DNA from 4 places in the Halomonas sp. DP4Y7-1 genome. Region 2 is predicted to be linked to each of the others. Evidence: predicted binding sites of a transcription regulator. Region 2 holds the regulator's gene; each other region holds the start of a gene.
What was found. The regulator sigma-54, encoded in region 2, starts transcription at its own class of promoters, with help from an activator protein. The targets are predictions, from matches to a motif close to TGGCACNNNNNTTGCTNT.
Positions count from the first base shown of each region.

Region 1: speB (agmatinase) is a predicted target of sigma-54. The motif match lies at 1,921-1,938, and genes of this name have one in related genera.
Region 3: KUV72_RS04310 (sugar phosphorylase) is a predicted target of sigma-54. The motif match lies at 1,942-1,959, and genes of this name have one in related genera.
Region 4: KUV72_RS08030 (P-II family nitrogen regulator) is a predicted target of sigma-54. The motif match lies at 1,509-1,526, and genes of this name have one in related genera.

Region 1 is NZ_JAHVKS010000009.1:121,860-125,217, reverse strand. It holds gene KUV72_RS16425 (DUF805 domain-containing protein) at 1-202, shown strand, start outside; gene KUV72_RS16420 (sigma-54 interaction domain-containing protein) at 232-1,770, opposite strand; gene speB (agmatinase) at 2,007-2,957, shown strand; gene KUV72_RS16410 (YjiH family protein) at 3,051-3,358, shown strand, end outside.
Region 2 is NZ_JAHVKS010000004.1:126,244-129,601, reverse strand. It holds gene lptB (LPS export ABC transporter ATP-binding protein) at 1-260, shown strand, start outside; gene KUV72_RS09535 (RNA polymerase factor sigma-54) at 453-1,865, shown strand; gene hpf (ribosome hibernation-promoting factor, HPF/YfiA family) at 2,046-2,354, shown strand; gene ptsN (PTS IIA-like nitrogen regulatory protein PtsN) at 2,361-2,843, shown strand; gene rapZ (RNase adapter RapZ) at 3,067-3,358, shown strand, end outside.
Region 3 is NZ_JAHVKS010000002.1:167,064-170,421, reverse strand. It holds gene KUV72_RS04310 (sugar phosphorylase) at 75-1,865, opposite strand; gene nrdR (transcriptional regulator NrdR) at 2,059-2,544, shown strand; gene ribD (bifunctional diaminohydroxyphosphoribosylaminopyrimidine deaminase/5-amino-6-(5-phosphoribosylamino)uracil reductase RibD) at 2,541-3,358, shown strand, end outside.
Region 4 is NZ_JAHVKS010000003.1:349,471-352,828, reverse strand. It holds partial or broken gene KUV72_RS08040 (YifB family Mg chelatase-like AAA ATPase) at 1-673, opposite strand, end outside; gene KUV72_RS19820 (accessory factor UbiK family protein) at 815-1,189, opposite strand; gene KUV72_RS08030 (P-II family nitrogen regulator) at 1,589-1,927, shown strand; gene KUV72_RS08025 (ammonium transporter) at 1,975-3,225, shown strand.

The DNA of each region.
Region 1 (3,358 bases), on a different contig from region 2:
TGATGTGGGCCAACGCGGCCACTGCAGCGTCATGCTGCTGTTTCCCGGAGCCAATCTCCTGCTGACGGTGGTCCTGGTCATGCAGCCCGGCGAAACGACCATCAATGAGCATGGTGAGCGCGAGCGGGGGCATCAAGGGGTGATGGCGGTCAAGTCACTGCTTACCGTAGGCATCTGGGTCAGCTGCTTTTTCCTGTTCTGACGGCGGTATCATCGTCGGCCACGCGCCGCTCAGCCGATCCTGAGCCCATGCTGCCGGAGCTTGCGCACCACGCTCGGCTGGCTGATCCCCAGACGCTCGGCAATGGCGTAAGTGCTGGACAGCGTTCGGCAGCAGTCCGCCAGAATCTCTCGCTCGACCCGGGCAAGCGTCTCTTTCAGACCCTCCCCGTCGCCCCTGCCTGGCGACGCCCAGATGTCCTCCGCCGTATTCCTCGAGCCCGTCACGCTCCTGCTGTCGTCGGAGGCACGCCCGATCTCCTCCGTGGCCGCGCCAGCAGCAACCGCGGAAGGGGAGAACGTCGGGGACGTCACCTGGCCCGATGCTTCCGGCGCGGCCGCCGCGGGCACCTGCCTGCCGGGCAGCACTTCGCGTGCTTGAATCACATCGTCACTGGCGAGCCAAGCCCGCTCCATGACGTTCTCCAGTTCGCGCACATTGCCGGGCCACTCCCACCCCATCAGGGCCTGCCAGACGTCCCGTGCCAGCATCTTGTCTCGCCCGTAGCGCCGGTTGAGCCGCGCAAGCTGACGTTCGACAAGGCCCGGAATGTCCTCTCGCCGCTCGCGCAGGGGCGGCAGGGTGACGGGAATGACATTCAGCCGATAGTAGAGATCCAGTCGAAACAGTCCCTCTTCGACCCGCGCCGAGAGATCCTGATTGGTGGCGACGACCAGACGAAAATCGACGCGCCGGGGCGCTCGGTCACCTAGTCGCGTGATGCTGCCGTCCTGGATGGTCTTGAGCAGCTTGGTCTGCACCGACAGCGGCAGCTCACCAATCTCGTCAAGAAACAGCGTGCCGCCCTCAGCCTGCTCGATCAGCCCCTTGCGGCCACCGGGGGCCGCTCCGGAAAAGGCGCCCTGGCAGTAGCCAAACATCTCGGACTCGAACAGGCTCTCAGGGATGGCGGCGCAGTTGACGTCGATGAACGGCCCTTCCTTGCGTGAACTCCAGCGATGAAGCTGGCGAGCGAACGCCGTCTTGCCAACCCCTGACTCTCCCAACATCAGCACGGTAGCGTCGGTAGGGGCCACACGCTTGAGCAAGAGCGCCACCTCGCCCATGAGCTGGCTCTTGACCTCGAGATGCCCAAGCTCCTGTTCCTGCAAGCCACCCTGGAGGCCACTCTCCGACTCGATCGCGTGACCGCGTCTCAGGTGCTCGCTGAAGCGTCGCTGCAACAGCGCGTACTCCTGCTGCAACAGCTGCAGGTCGGTCAAGTCCATGGAGCGACTCACCACGGCGATAAGGCGCTCGCCTTGAAACACCGGATGTGCCTGGGCAATCACCCGCCGCCCGGTACCCGTGTGCTGCACCAGTTGGGTGGGTTTGCCCGTGCGAATGACTTCAAGACTGACCGACGGCGTCAACACGCCCTCCGCTTCGAGCCGCTGCACGCTGGTGGCACAGAGCTCTTCACAGGACATGCCGTAGACCGCCGCCGCTCCGGGACTGACGTCCCGGATATGGCCATCGGGCGCGACGATAAAGAAGTGATCGTGCGCCGTGTCGATAATCGTCTTCAGTATCAGCGCATCGTCAGTCATCGGCGATCCATAAACGCATCATTGATGCAAAAGTGTATCACGGCTAGCCCCGCCATTGATTCAATAGTGAATCAACGAGCCCCGGATATCGCGCCGCGCACGGCAACTTCGTGCACATTTTTTGCGCCTTTAGTATAACAATCGCAGAACTGGCACACCTCCTGCTTGAACAAACCTATACATGCCTGGCCAGTCGTCTGGCCAAGGTGACCTCATCAGCGATGTCAGGAGTTCCAGTGAGCGACTTCAACCAACCCCTCGGCGGCAACGAAATGCCTCGCTTCGGCGGTCCAGCCACCATGATGCGCCTGCCTACTCAGGATAGCGCCCAGGGGCTCGATGCCGCCTTCATCGGCATTCCCATGGACATCGGTACGTCCAACCGTCCCGGCACTCGCCTGGGGCCGCGCCAGATTCGCGACGAGTCGCGCATGCTGCGTCCCTACAACATGGCAACGGGGGCCGCGCCCTTCGACAGCCTGCAGGTGGCAGATATCGGCGACGTGCCGATCAACACCTTCAACCTGCCGAAGAACCTGGACATCATCTCCGGTTTCTATGACCAGGTACTGGCCCATGACTGTGTGCCGCTCACCCTGGGCGGCGATCACACGCTGACCTGGCCGATCCTGCGCGCCATCGCCAAGAAGCACGGCCCCGTTGGCCTGATCCACATCGATGCCCACGCTGACGTCAACGAGCACATGTTCGGTGAAGAAGTCGCTCACGGCTGTCCGTTCCGCCGGGCTCAGGAAGAAGGCCTGCTGGACGCTAACCGTGTGGTGCAGATCGGCCTGCGTGGCACCGGCTATGCCGCTGAAGACTTCGACTGGTGCCGCCAGCAAGGCTTCCGCGTGGTGCAGGCCGAGCAGTGCTGGCACAAGTCGCTGGAGCCCCTGATGGCTGAGGTTCGCGAGCAGATGGGCGATGGCCCGGTCTACATCTCGTTCGACATCGACGGCCTTGACCCCTCCGTCGCACCGGGCACCGGCACCGTCGAAATGGGCGGTCTGACCTCGGCCCAGGGCCTGGAAATCGTGCGCGGCGCCAAAGGACTCAACATTGTGGGTGGTGATCTGGTGGAGGTCTCCCCGCCCTACGACCCCAGCGGCAACACCGCGCTGATGGGGGCCACCCTGCTGTATGAAATGCTGTGCGTGCTGCCCGGCGTCAAGCGCCGTGACTGACCGTTGACAGGGCCAGGGAGAGGCCCTGGTTCGTCCCTATGAGGCGCTCCTTAAGGAGCGCCGAACACTACAACATCAAAGAGTGACCCTCCCATGTCTTCCCATCTGCACTCTGCCGACAAGATCACCACCGAAGGGGGCAAGCTAAGCACCCACGGTCTGCTCAAGTTCCTGATCCCGTCTGTGATCGGCATCCTGCTGTTCCTGGTACCTTTCTCCGTAGGCGACACCATCAATATCGGCATGGGCTTGGCCGCCGACTGGCTCAAGGCCACGCTTGGCGATGCGCTGCCGGCCATTGCCACGGTGGTGCTCACGCTATCGCTGGTGCTGACGCTGCTGGTCAAGCTGACCAAGCCCGGCTGGGCTAGCCAAGGTGCCCTGAAAGAGCTGTTCGACAT
Region 2 (3,358 bases):
CCGCCTTCATTCTGCTCGACGAACCCTTTGCCGGGGTGGATCCGATCTCCGTCGGCGAGATCAAGTCGATCATTCGCCAGCTCAAGGCTCGTGACATCGGCGTCTTGATCACCGACCACAACGTGCGCGAGACGCTGGACATCTGTGACCGCGCCTACATTGTCGGCGACGGCCAGATCATCGCCGAAGGCAGTGCCGAGTCGATCCTTGCCAACCAGCGCGTCAAGGAAGTCTATCTCGGCGAAAACTTTCGCCTTTAGCCACCACGGGCGCTGCCGGGCCGCTATGTTGGCAGGGTCTTCATGGCGCCCGCTCGACCTTGCACTGACGCGCATGCGGGGCACTGCAAGCCCTGCGCGCCACCCCCTGCCCACAAGTTGGCAAGAAGCTTGCATGGTACCTGACCCGCCGTTAGGGTAAGGCTTTTCAGCTCCACGAACGGAAGTCACATCATGGCCCTCAAGGCGTCACTGCAGCTGAAGATCGGCACCCAGCTGACCATGACCCCTCAGCTGCAACAGGCTATTGGCCTGCTCCAGCTTTCCACGCTGGACCTGCGCCAGGAAGTCCAGCAGGCGCTCGAGGCCAACCCGATGCTCGAGCTGGAGGATGAATTCGGCGAGCTGCAGGTCAAGGACAGCAAGGACGACGACTGGGCCGACGAGATCCCCTCCGAGCTAACGGTCGACAGCGACTGGTCCGATACCTATCAAGACCTTGGCACCGCCCCGGCCGGCAGCGCCGAGGCGCCAGACTTCGAGCGCCAGGCCAGCGGGCAATCCCTGCATGGCCACCTTAGCTGGCAGCTGGCCCTGCTGGACCTCAATGATAATGACAGGCGCATCGCAGAGTGCCTGATTGACGCGGTCAACGGCGATGGCTACCTGGTGGGACACCTTGACGATATCGCCCAGGGCCTGGCCGATGACGACGCTGCTGCCCCGCCCCTGCAGGACGTGGCGTCGGTGCTGGCCAGGCTGCAGCAATTCGAACCTACCGGTGTATTTGCCCGAGATTTGCGCGAATGCCTGCAGCTGCAACTGGACAGCCTGCCCCGTGACACCCCCCTTCTGCCCCAGGCGGGAAGACTGGTACGCCAGTTTCTCGAGGCGCTGGCCAGCGGTGATCGTCGTCTGCTGAAGCGCCGCCTGAGCCTGACCGAAGAGCAGCTGGACGATGTCATCGAACTGATCCGTGGCCTCGACCCTAGGCCTGGCAGCCAGTACGGCGACAGCGACAACGACTATGTCATTCCCGATCTGGTGGTCCGCCACACCGAAGAAGGCTGGCGCGTCGAGCTGAACCCTGAGGCGATGCCACGCCTGCGCATTCAACCCGACTATGCGGCGTTGATCCGACGGGCCGACAAGAGCCAGGACAACCAGTTTCTGAAGGACCACCTGCAGGAGGCGCGCTGGCTGATCAAGAGCCTGGCAAGCCGCAACGACACCCTGTTGAGGGTCGGACGCGAAATCATGGAGCGGCAGCTCGACTTCCTCGAGCAGGGTGAAGCCGCCATGAAACCGCTGGTGTTGGCAGACATTGCGGCCAAGGTCGAGATGCACGAATCGACCATCTCCCGGGTGACGACCCAGAAATTCGTGCATACGCCACGGGGAGTGTTCGAGCTCAAGTATTTCTTTTCCAGCCAGGTTGGTCAGGATGGGGATGCCCATTCCAGCACTGCCATACGCGCCATGATCAAGTCGCTGATCCAGCAGGAGCCGCCTCGCAAACCGCTGTCTGACAGCAAATTGGTGGAGCTGCTCGCCGAAGACGGTGTCAACGTCGCCCGACGCACCGTCGCCAAGTATCGAGAAGCGATGAATATTCCCTCTTCAAGCGAGCGCAAGCGCCTGCGCTGAGCCCGGCCAGAAGGCTCGAGACAGGCGAAGAGCAGAGTGCGTAGCGCAGTTGCATGAAAAGCGCAAGCGCTTGAAATATCGCACGACATCTGCGTCTTAATGCGTAGAAGCAGGGGGGTTTGCAGGATCGGAAAAAGGGTTACAATCGAGCTACCACCCGCAAGAGCAAGGAGCCTTGTCATGCAAGTCAACATTACCGGCCACCACGTCGAATTGACCGATCCCCTGCGTGACTACGTACAAGAGAAGCTCGCCCGTGTGGAGCGCCACTACGACAACATCACCAATGTGCAGGTCACCCTCTCGGTGGAGAAGGAGCGCCAACAGGCTGCCTGTACGCTTCACGCTGCCGGTGCAGACCTGCATGCAGAAGCCCAGGACGGCGACATGTACGCCGCCATCGACGCCCTTGCCGACAAGCTGGACCGCCAGCTCGTCAAGCACAAGGAAAAATCCCAAGCCCGCGCCCAAGGCGCCGGAATTCGCTGACCTCTCATGACATTGGATGCCATTCTCCCCCCCGAGCGCACGCTATTTGACGTCCCGGGGGGCAGCAAGAAGAGGGTGCTGGAATTTTTCAGCACCTTCATTGCGCAGAACACACCAAGCCTGGATAGCCAGGAAGTCTTCAGTCGCCTGATCGGCCGCGAACGTCTGGGTAGCACCGGCATCGGCAATGGCGTGGCCATTCCGCATGCTCGCAACCCTCACTGCAAGGCCCCTATCTCTGGCTTTCTCAAGCTGGCAGAGCCGATTGATTTCGACGCCATCGACGGCGAACCGGTGGACCTGGTATTTGTCTTGCTGGTGCCTGAGGAAGCGGATGATGCTCACCTTGCCCTGCTGGGACAGGTGGCCGGGGTCATGAATGACGCCGATACCCGACATCGCCTGCGCCACGCGACGTCCCAGCGCGAGCTGCACGAGCGCTTGCAGGAAGCGATTCGCCAGCAAGCCCCCGGCGACGCCACGACCTGACGGCACACGCCGAAAGCGCCTTGATCCTATGTCTTGATGGCGCACGCCTTGCCTGGCGCCTAGAAGAATGGCGCCTCGCTAACAGGGGCCTCGCTGATTAACCTCTAGCTGATTACCATCTAGCTAGATAGCACGCTCTGATCGAGCGTGATCTGGCTGTCACCGCGCGGTGACCGCCTGACACCTACTGCCCTCTTATCGCCCCCTGCCAAGGAGACAGGACATGCAGCTCGTGATCATCAGTGGTCGCTCTGGCTCGGGAAAGTCCGTGGCGCTTCAGGCTCTCGAAGACCTGGGCTTCTATGCCATTGACAACTTGCCAGCGACGCTGCTGGGGTCACTGGTCGAAGAGCTGGAGAATGGACATTCACAGCGCATTGCCGTCAGTGTCGATGCGCGCAATCTGCCCGAGGCGCTGGAGCGTTTTCCCGCGCAGCTGACGGCGCTGAAGCAAGGTCCCATCGACTGCCAGGTCGTCTATCTCACCAGCGACGCGCGGATTCTGCTGGAACGCT
Region 3 (3,358 bases), on a different contig from region 2:
CCTTTGCGCTACAGGTGGGGCGCGCAACGCAGCGAATCGTTGGTGCAGGCAGTGATGCAGTGTTTCCTGAATGCTCAATCATGACGCACCAGCCATAGTGAGCGATAGGGCGCCAGGGTATCGCAATGGCGCCATTCGCCGCCCTCCAGCAGGTCCTCCCAGCCAGGACGTTCGAGTTCCGCCATGACCAGAGGTTGCGGGCGGTCGGTAACATTATGGATCGCCAGCAGGCGACGGCCGCTGGCAATCGGCCCACGCTGAATGGCCAGCAATTGTGGCGCGGTTGGCACCACCGTCTGAGCGGCGTCGGGGTGGAAGCAAGGCTCTCGGCGGCGCAGTTCAAGGCGACGCGTGAGGGCGACGAATACCTCACGGGTCGGCGTGTGCCGGCTGTCCAGCAGCATCCCCAGTTCCTGGCGCTGCCAGCGCTTGCGGTTGATGGAGCGCAGGCGCCCGCTGCGCTCGACGCCATCATGGTCATTCTGGGTAGCCGTCAGACAGTGAATGTAGACCCCGGGAATGCCCTTCAGGACCAGCATCAGGTGCTGACTCAACAAGAAGCGCTCGACCTGCCAGGGGTCGGGGCCTCGGCGGGTGCCGCTCATGGCATCGAACCAGGTGATGTTCAGTTCGTAGGGACTGTCACTGCCGTCGCTTTGGCGGCGCATGCTGACAAAGCCACCGAAGCGCTGCATCAAGCCAACCAGAGCATCGATTTCGTGTTGCTCGAGCCAGCCTTCCAGCGGTCGTACCCCGATGCCGTCGTGGCTGGCTGTGAAGTTGAGATAGCTGCAGCCCTCTGGAAGCTCGGGCAGCGTGTTGAGCCAGCGGGCGATGGTGCCGGCCTCACCGCTGGTCAGGGTATGCAGCAGCAGTGGGGGCAGCGGGAACTGATAGACCAGATGGGCTTCATCCGGTGGTGTGTGCTCACGCTCCAGGCCAAAGTAGCTGATGTTCTCGGCGTGAGGCACGTTGGTCTCGGTGATGATCAAGGTGCCGGGAGCCACATGATCGACGATGGCGCGCAGCAGACGCACCACGGCGTGGGTTTCGGGAAGGTGAATGCAACGGGTGCCGGGCCGTTTCCACAGGAAGGCGACGGCGTCCAGGCGCACGATCCGCGCGCCCTGCTGAAGATAGAACAGCAGTATGCCGATGAATTCGATCAGCACGTCGGGGTTGGCAAAGTTCAGGTCGATCTGGTCCTCCGAGAAGGTGGCCCACAGATGGCGTACCCCCCGACGGGTACTGACCGGTACCAGCAGTGGAGAACTGCGTGGCCGTACGACGTCGCTGAGATCCGTTTCCGGGTCCATCTCGATGAAGTAGTCGCGACCGGGCAGGTTGCCGCCCAGGTAGTCGGCAAACCACAGCGACTCCCTTGAGACATGATTCAAGACCAGATCCACCATCAGGTCGTGGCGGCTGGCCAGCCGCCTGATGTCTCGCCACTCGCCCAGGGCCGGGTCGACCTCGCGGTAGTGAATGACCGAGAAGCCATCGTCGCTGCTCCAGGGAAAGAAGGGCAGCACGTGCACCCCGCTGAACACGCCAGCCAGTCGGCTGTGAAGAAAGTCATCGAGCACGGCCAGAGGAGGTGTGGGCGACGTCTCCTGACCGCTGTCCGGGCGTGATTCGTGCTCATCGATCAGCGAATCACCGTACAGAATCAGCCATTGATCCTTTTCACTCCACAGTTCGTTTCTTGCACCATGACGGTGCGAAAGACGGGCGCCCTGCGCTTCGATCAGGCGCAGCAGGCGGCGCAGCACTTCCTCGCTACGTTCTCCATACAGAGGTGTCAGCAAGGCTTTGGCATGCTGTTGGAAGCGGTCTGCGTCCATCGCTGTGAGTGGTGGGGCCATGGCGTCCTCCTTGGGCGGGCGAGGCGGGAGGTTACGCCTGTGCCCGACGACTTATTGGCAGGATAATGCACAACATCAAGCACAGGGCGTGCCAACTGGCATCGCGCAAAGGGCTTGGCGGACGGTTGCGCTGGGCGAAAAAGGCCGCAACCGTTACACTATGGCGACATTTTCTCCTGCCGGACTGCCCGCTATGCATTGCCCTTTCTGTGGCGCTCAAGAGACTCGTGTGACCGATTCCCGGCTGGTTGCCGAAGGCGACCAGGTGCGTCGACGTCGGCAGTGCGCGGGATGCGGGGAGCGCTTCACTACCTATGAGACCGCCGAACTGGTGATGCCGCGGATCGTCAAGGCCGATGGCTCCCGTGAGGTGTTTGACGAGAGCAAGCTGCGAGCGGGCATGCTGAGGGCTCTGGAAAAACGCCCGGTCAGTGCGGAATCCATCGAAGCGGCGGTGGAGCGCATACGCCAGAACCTGAGGGCCCGAGGGGAGCGTGAGGTCCAGGCGCGGGTCGTGGGTGAGGAAGTGATGAACGCGCTCAAGCGCCTGGACCAGGTGGCTTACATTCGCTTCGCCTCGGTGTATCGCAGATTTCAGGACATCGACGAGTTTCGTGCCGAGATTGACCGGTTGGCTCAGGAGCCGAGCTTCACCCCCGACAACGAGGAGCCTTCATGAGCCGCGACGATGCACCTCCGGCGTCAGCCCCTGGCCATGATGCCCACTGGATGGCGAGGGCTCTTCGCCTGGCTGAGCATGGCCGCTACACCAGCATGCCGAATCCGCGTGTCGGTTGCGTATTGGTCAAGGACGGCGAGTGGCTGGCCGAGGGCTTTCATGAGCGTGCCGGTGAGCCCCATGCGGAAATCCATGCGCTGAACGGCGCCGGTGATCGCTCCCGTGGTGCAACCGCCTATGTGACGCTGGAGCCATGCTCGCATCATGGTCGCACCGGCCCCTGCTGCGATGCCTTGATCCAGGCGGGCGTCGCCCGGGTCGTGGTGGCCATGCAGGACCCCAACCCTCAGGTCGCTGGGCGCGGCATCCAGAGGCTGCGTGAGGCAGGCATCGAGGTGCTGGTCGGTTGTCTTGAGGACGATGCGCTGACCTTGAATGCGGGCTTCGTATCGCGCATGACCAAGGGGCGCCCGCGGGTGCGCCTGAAGCTGGCCATGAGCCTCGATGGGCGTACCGCCATGGCCTCCGGCGAGTCCCAGTGGATCACCGGCCCTGCGGCACGCCGCGATGTGCAGCGCCTGCGTGCCCAGAGCTGCGCGATTCTGACTGGCGTCGACTCCATCATCTTCGATAACTCGCGACTGACGGTGCGAGCCGAGCAACTGGGGCTCGATCAGGCTGACACCATTGCCCGTCGCCAGCCGCTGCGCGTGGTGGTCGATTCGCGTCTGCGCATGCCGTTGGCGGCTGCCTGTCTGAGCGAGCCCGGTCAGACCCTGGTGGTCTGCGTCGAAGGCGTCGAATCTCCTCGCCG
Region 4 (3,358 bases), on a different contig from region 2:
TCTTGCCGGTACCTGGCGGACCGGCGAACAGCAGGTTGTGACCGCCAGCCGCCGCTACCTCCAGGGCGCGACGCGCTTGATACTGTCCGCGCACATCACAGAGATCCAAGGCTGCCTCGACCGGCATCGACGATGCTGCCGCAGTACACGTCTGTAGCGGCACCCGTCCACTCAAGTGGGCGATGACATCCAACAGATGGTCGGCGGGAAGCACCTCAAGGCCGCTGACCAGCGCAGCCTCCTGGGCATTGGCGGCAGGCAGGATCAATCGCCGCCCAGCCCGAAGGGTGGCCATGGCAAAGGGAAGCATGCCGGCGACAGGACGAAGCCGCCCATCCAGCGCCAGCTCTCCGGCACACTCGATGCCGTCCAGCGCCGCCGCAGGCAACTGCCCCGATGCCACCAGCAGTCCCAGCGCAATAGGCAGGTCGAAGCGTCCCCCTTCCTTGGGCAGATCGGCAGGGGCAAGATTCAGGGTGATACGACGCAAGGGGTAGTCGAGACCACAGGTCGCAAAGGCACTGCGCACCCGCTCGCGACTCTCTCTGACGGCGGTTTCCGGCAGTCCCACCAAGGTCATTCCGGGTAAGCCGTTGGCCAGGTGCGCCTCGACCTGAACTTCTGGAGCATCCAGCCCCACCCCGGCACGGGTCGTGATGATGGCAAGCGTCATGGGCTCCCTGCCTGACGGCTGACGTTATGGCTGTCAGTAGACCACGATCATCGACCCCTCGCCGCCTGCACACGCCAGAAACAGCCGGGCCGGCATATCCCTATGCCGGCCCGCTACATTAGCCAAGTGCTCTGGTAGAGATCACGCCGATGGCGTTTCACCGCCCTTGGCCGCACCGTCCTGTCCTTGGGTCGCAGGGGGTACGGGGATTTCGGCAGCCTCCTCGCTGACCGCGGGCGTTGCATCGGCACCTGTCTGACCCGCCGCTGCGCGCTCATCGACCAGGCTCTCCAGGGCTGCGACCTGTTTCTCGAGGGCCTCGACGCGTGAGCGGGTACGCTGCAGTACATCCATCAGGATGTCGAAATCTTCACGCGAGACCAGCTCCAGGCGGTCGAAGGCGCCACGCACTACCTGTTGCACGCCCTTCTGGATGTCTTCCGGGGCCTGAGAAGCGCCCTGCAGACGCTCTCCAATCTGCTGGGCTAAACGGCTGATGCGATCCTGACTGATCATGGGGCTCTCCTTGTGCATCAAAACGGCGACTCTATTGCCGACAGCATACGCAAGCCTGACGCCCAACGCATGTCTCTTGGCTGCCTACGTTGGCTACAACGCTGGCGGGCCAGGTGGGCTAACGACGACGGTCCTTCCCGCCGTCATGACGGAACGTCGCGCGCTCACTGATGGCGCACGCGCCTCAGCGCCAAGCACCAAAGTAGTGCATCGTCATTGATGCAGTGCCGCAATTTACCCCCGCTATGCAGCCTCCCGCATATCCAACACGCCCTCAATTAACTCCAAGTTCATGTAATAAAAGATATTAGGAATAAAGTGGCACATTTCCCGCTATGACAACGTATCCATGCACCGAGCGGAAACAAGCCGCCACCCATGCACGTAGGGAGCCATGCCATGAAACTGATCACCGCCATCATCAAGCCTTTCAAGCTGGACGACGTTCGTGAAGCGCTGGCCGACAACGGCGTCCAGGGCATCACCGTGACAGAGGTCAAGGGATTTGGCCGTCAGAAGGGCCACACAGAGCTCTACCGCGGCGCGGAATATGTCGTGGACTTTCTGCCCAAGGTCAAGGTCGAGGTGGCCGTCGACGAAGCTCGCCTGGACAGCGTGCTGGAAGCGATCTGCAACGCGGCCAACAGCGGCAAGATCGGTGACGGCAAGGTTTTCGTCACGCCGCTGGAAGATGTCATCCGCATTCGCACCGGCGAACGCGGTTCGGACGCGGTCTGATGTCCGCCCCTGCCCTGACTCCCGATAATAAATAGCGAGACACTCTCATGGTTGATATCAGTGAACTCAGCTACGCGCTGGACACCTTCTACTTCCTCATCTGCGGCGCCCTGGTCATGTGGATGGCAGCCGGTTTCGCCATGCTCGAGGCCGGGCTGGTCCGGGCCAAGAATACCGCCGAAATTCTGACCAAGAATATCGTGCTGTTCGCCGTGGCCTGCACCATGTATCTGCTGGTGGGTTACTACCTGATGTATTCGTCCGACGGTGGCGGCATCATTCCCAATCTGGGCTTTCTGATCGGCACTGAGAACAGCGTCGATGCCGTGCTGGCCGGTGGCGAAGATGCCCCCTACTACTCTGCTCGCGCTGACTTCTTCTTCCAGGTCGTGTTCGTGGCCACCGCCATGTCCATCGTCTCCGGTGCCGTTGCCGAGCGCATGAAGCTGTGGGCCTTCCTGGCCTTCGCTGTGGTCATGACGGCCTTCATCTATCCAGTGTCTGGCTACTGGACCTGGGGCGGCGGCTGGTTGTCTGAAGCAGGCTTCTCCGATTATGCAGGCTCCGGCATTGTTCACATGGCGGGTGCCGCTGCCGCCCTGGCGGGTGTGCTGGTCCTCGGCCCGCGTAAGGGCAAGTACGGCAAGAACGGCGCGATCTACGCGATTCCTGGCGCCAACATGCCGCTGGCCACACTGGGTACCTTCGTCCTCTGGCTGGGCTGGTTCGGCTTCAACGGCGGCTCCGAGCTCAAGGTTTCCGACATCGCTTCTGCCAACAACATGGCCCAGGTACTGGTCAACACCAATGCGGCTGCCGCGGGTGGCGTCATTGCAGCACTGATCCTGGCCAAGATCTGGTTCCGCAAGGCAGACCTCACCATGGCATTGAACGGTGCCATCGCCGGCCTGGTCTCCATCACTGCCGACCCGCTGTCCTCCAGCGCCCTGGGCGCCACCCTGATCGGCGCAGTAGGCGGCATCCTGGTGGTGGTCGCTATCGTGGTGCTCGACAAGCTGCGTCTTGATGATCCGGTCGGTGCCATCTCTGCCCACGGTGTTGCAGGTATCTGGGGCGTCCTGGCGGTACCGCTGAACAACGCCGACGCCACTTTCGGTGCCCAGCTGCTCGGTATTGCCGGCATCTTCGCCTGGGTCTTCACCGCCAGCCTGGTCGTCTGGCTGATCATCAAGGCGATCATGGGTGTCCGTGTCAGCGAAGAAGAAGAATACGAAGGCGTCGACCTTGCCGAATGCGGCCTCGAAGCCTACCCCGAGTTTAACGTCGCCAAGAAGTAAGCCTGAGCTTACCCGCGACTCCAGTGAGCTGGCGTGCTCCACCTGGCCCCTTCGGGGGCCTTTTTTATTGCTGGTTGCCAGGGGTATGCTTTGTCACACTAGTCAGGTCAGGCGCAACGGCGCGCCGCCCACG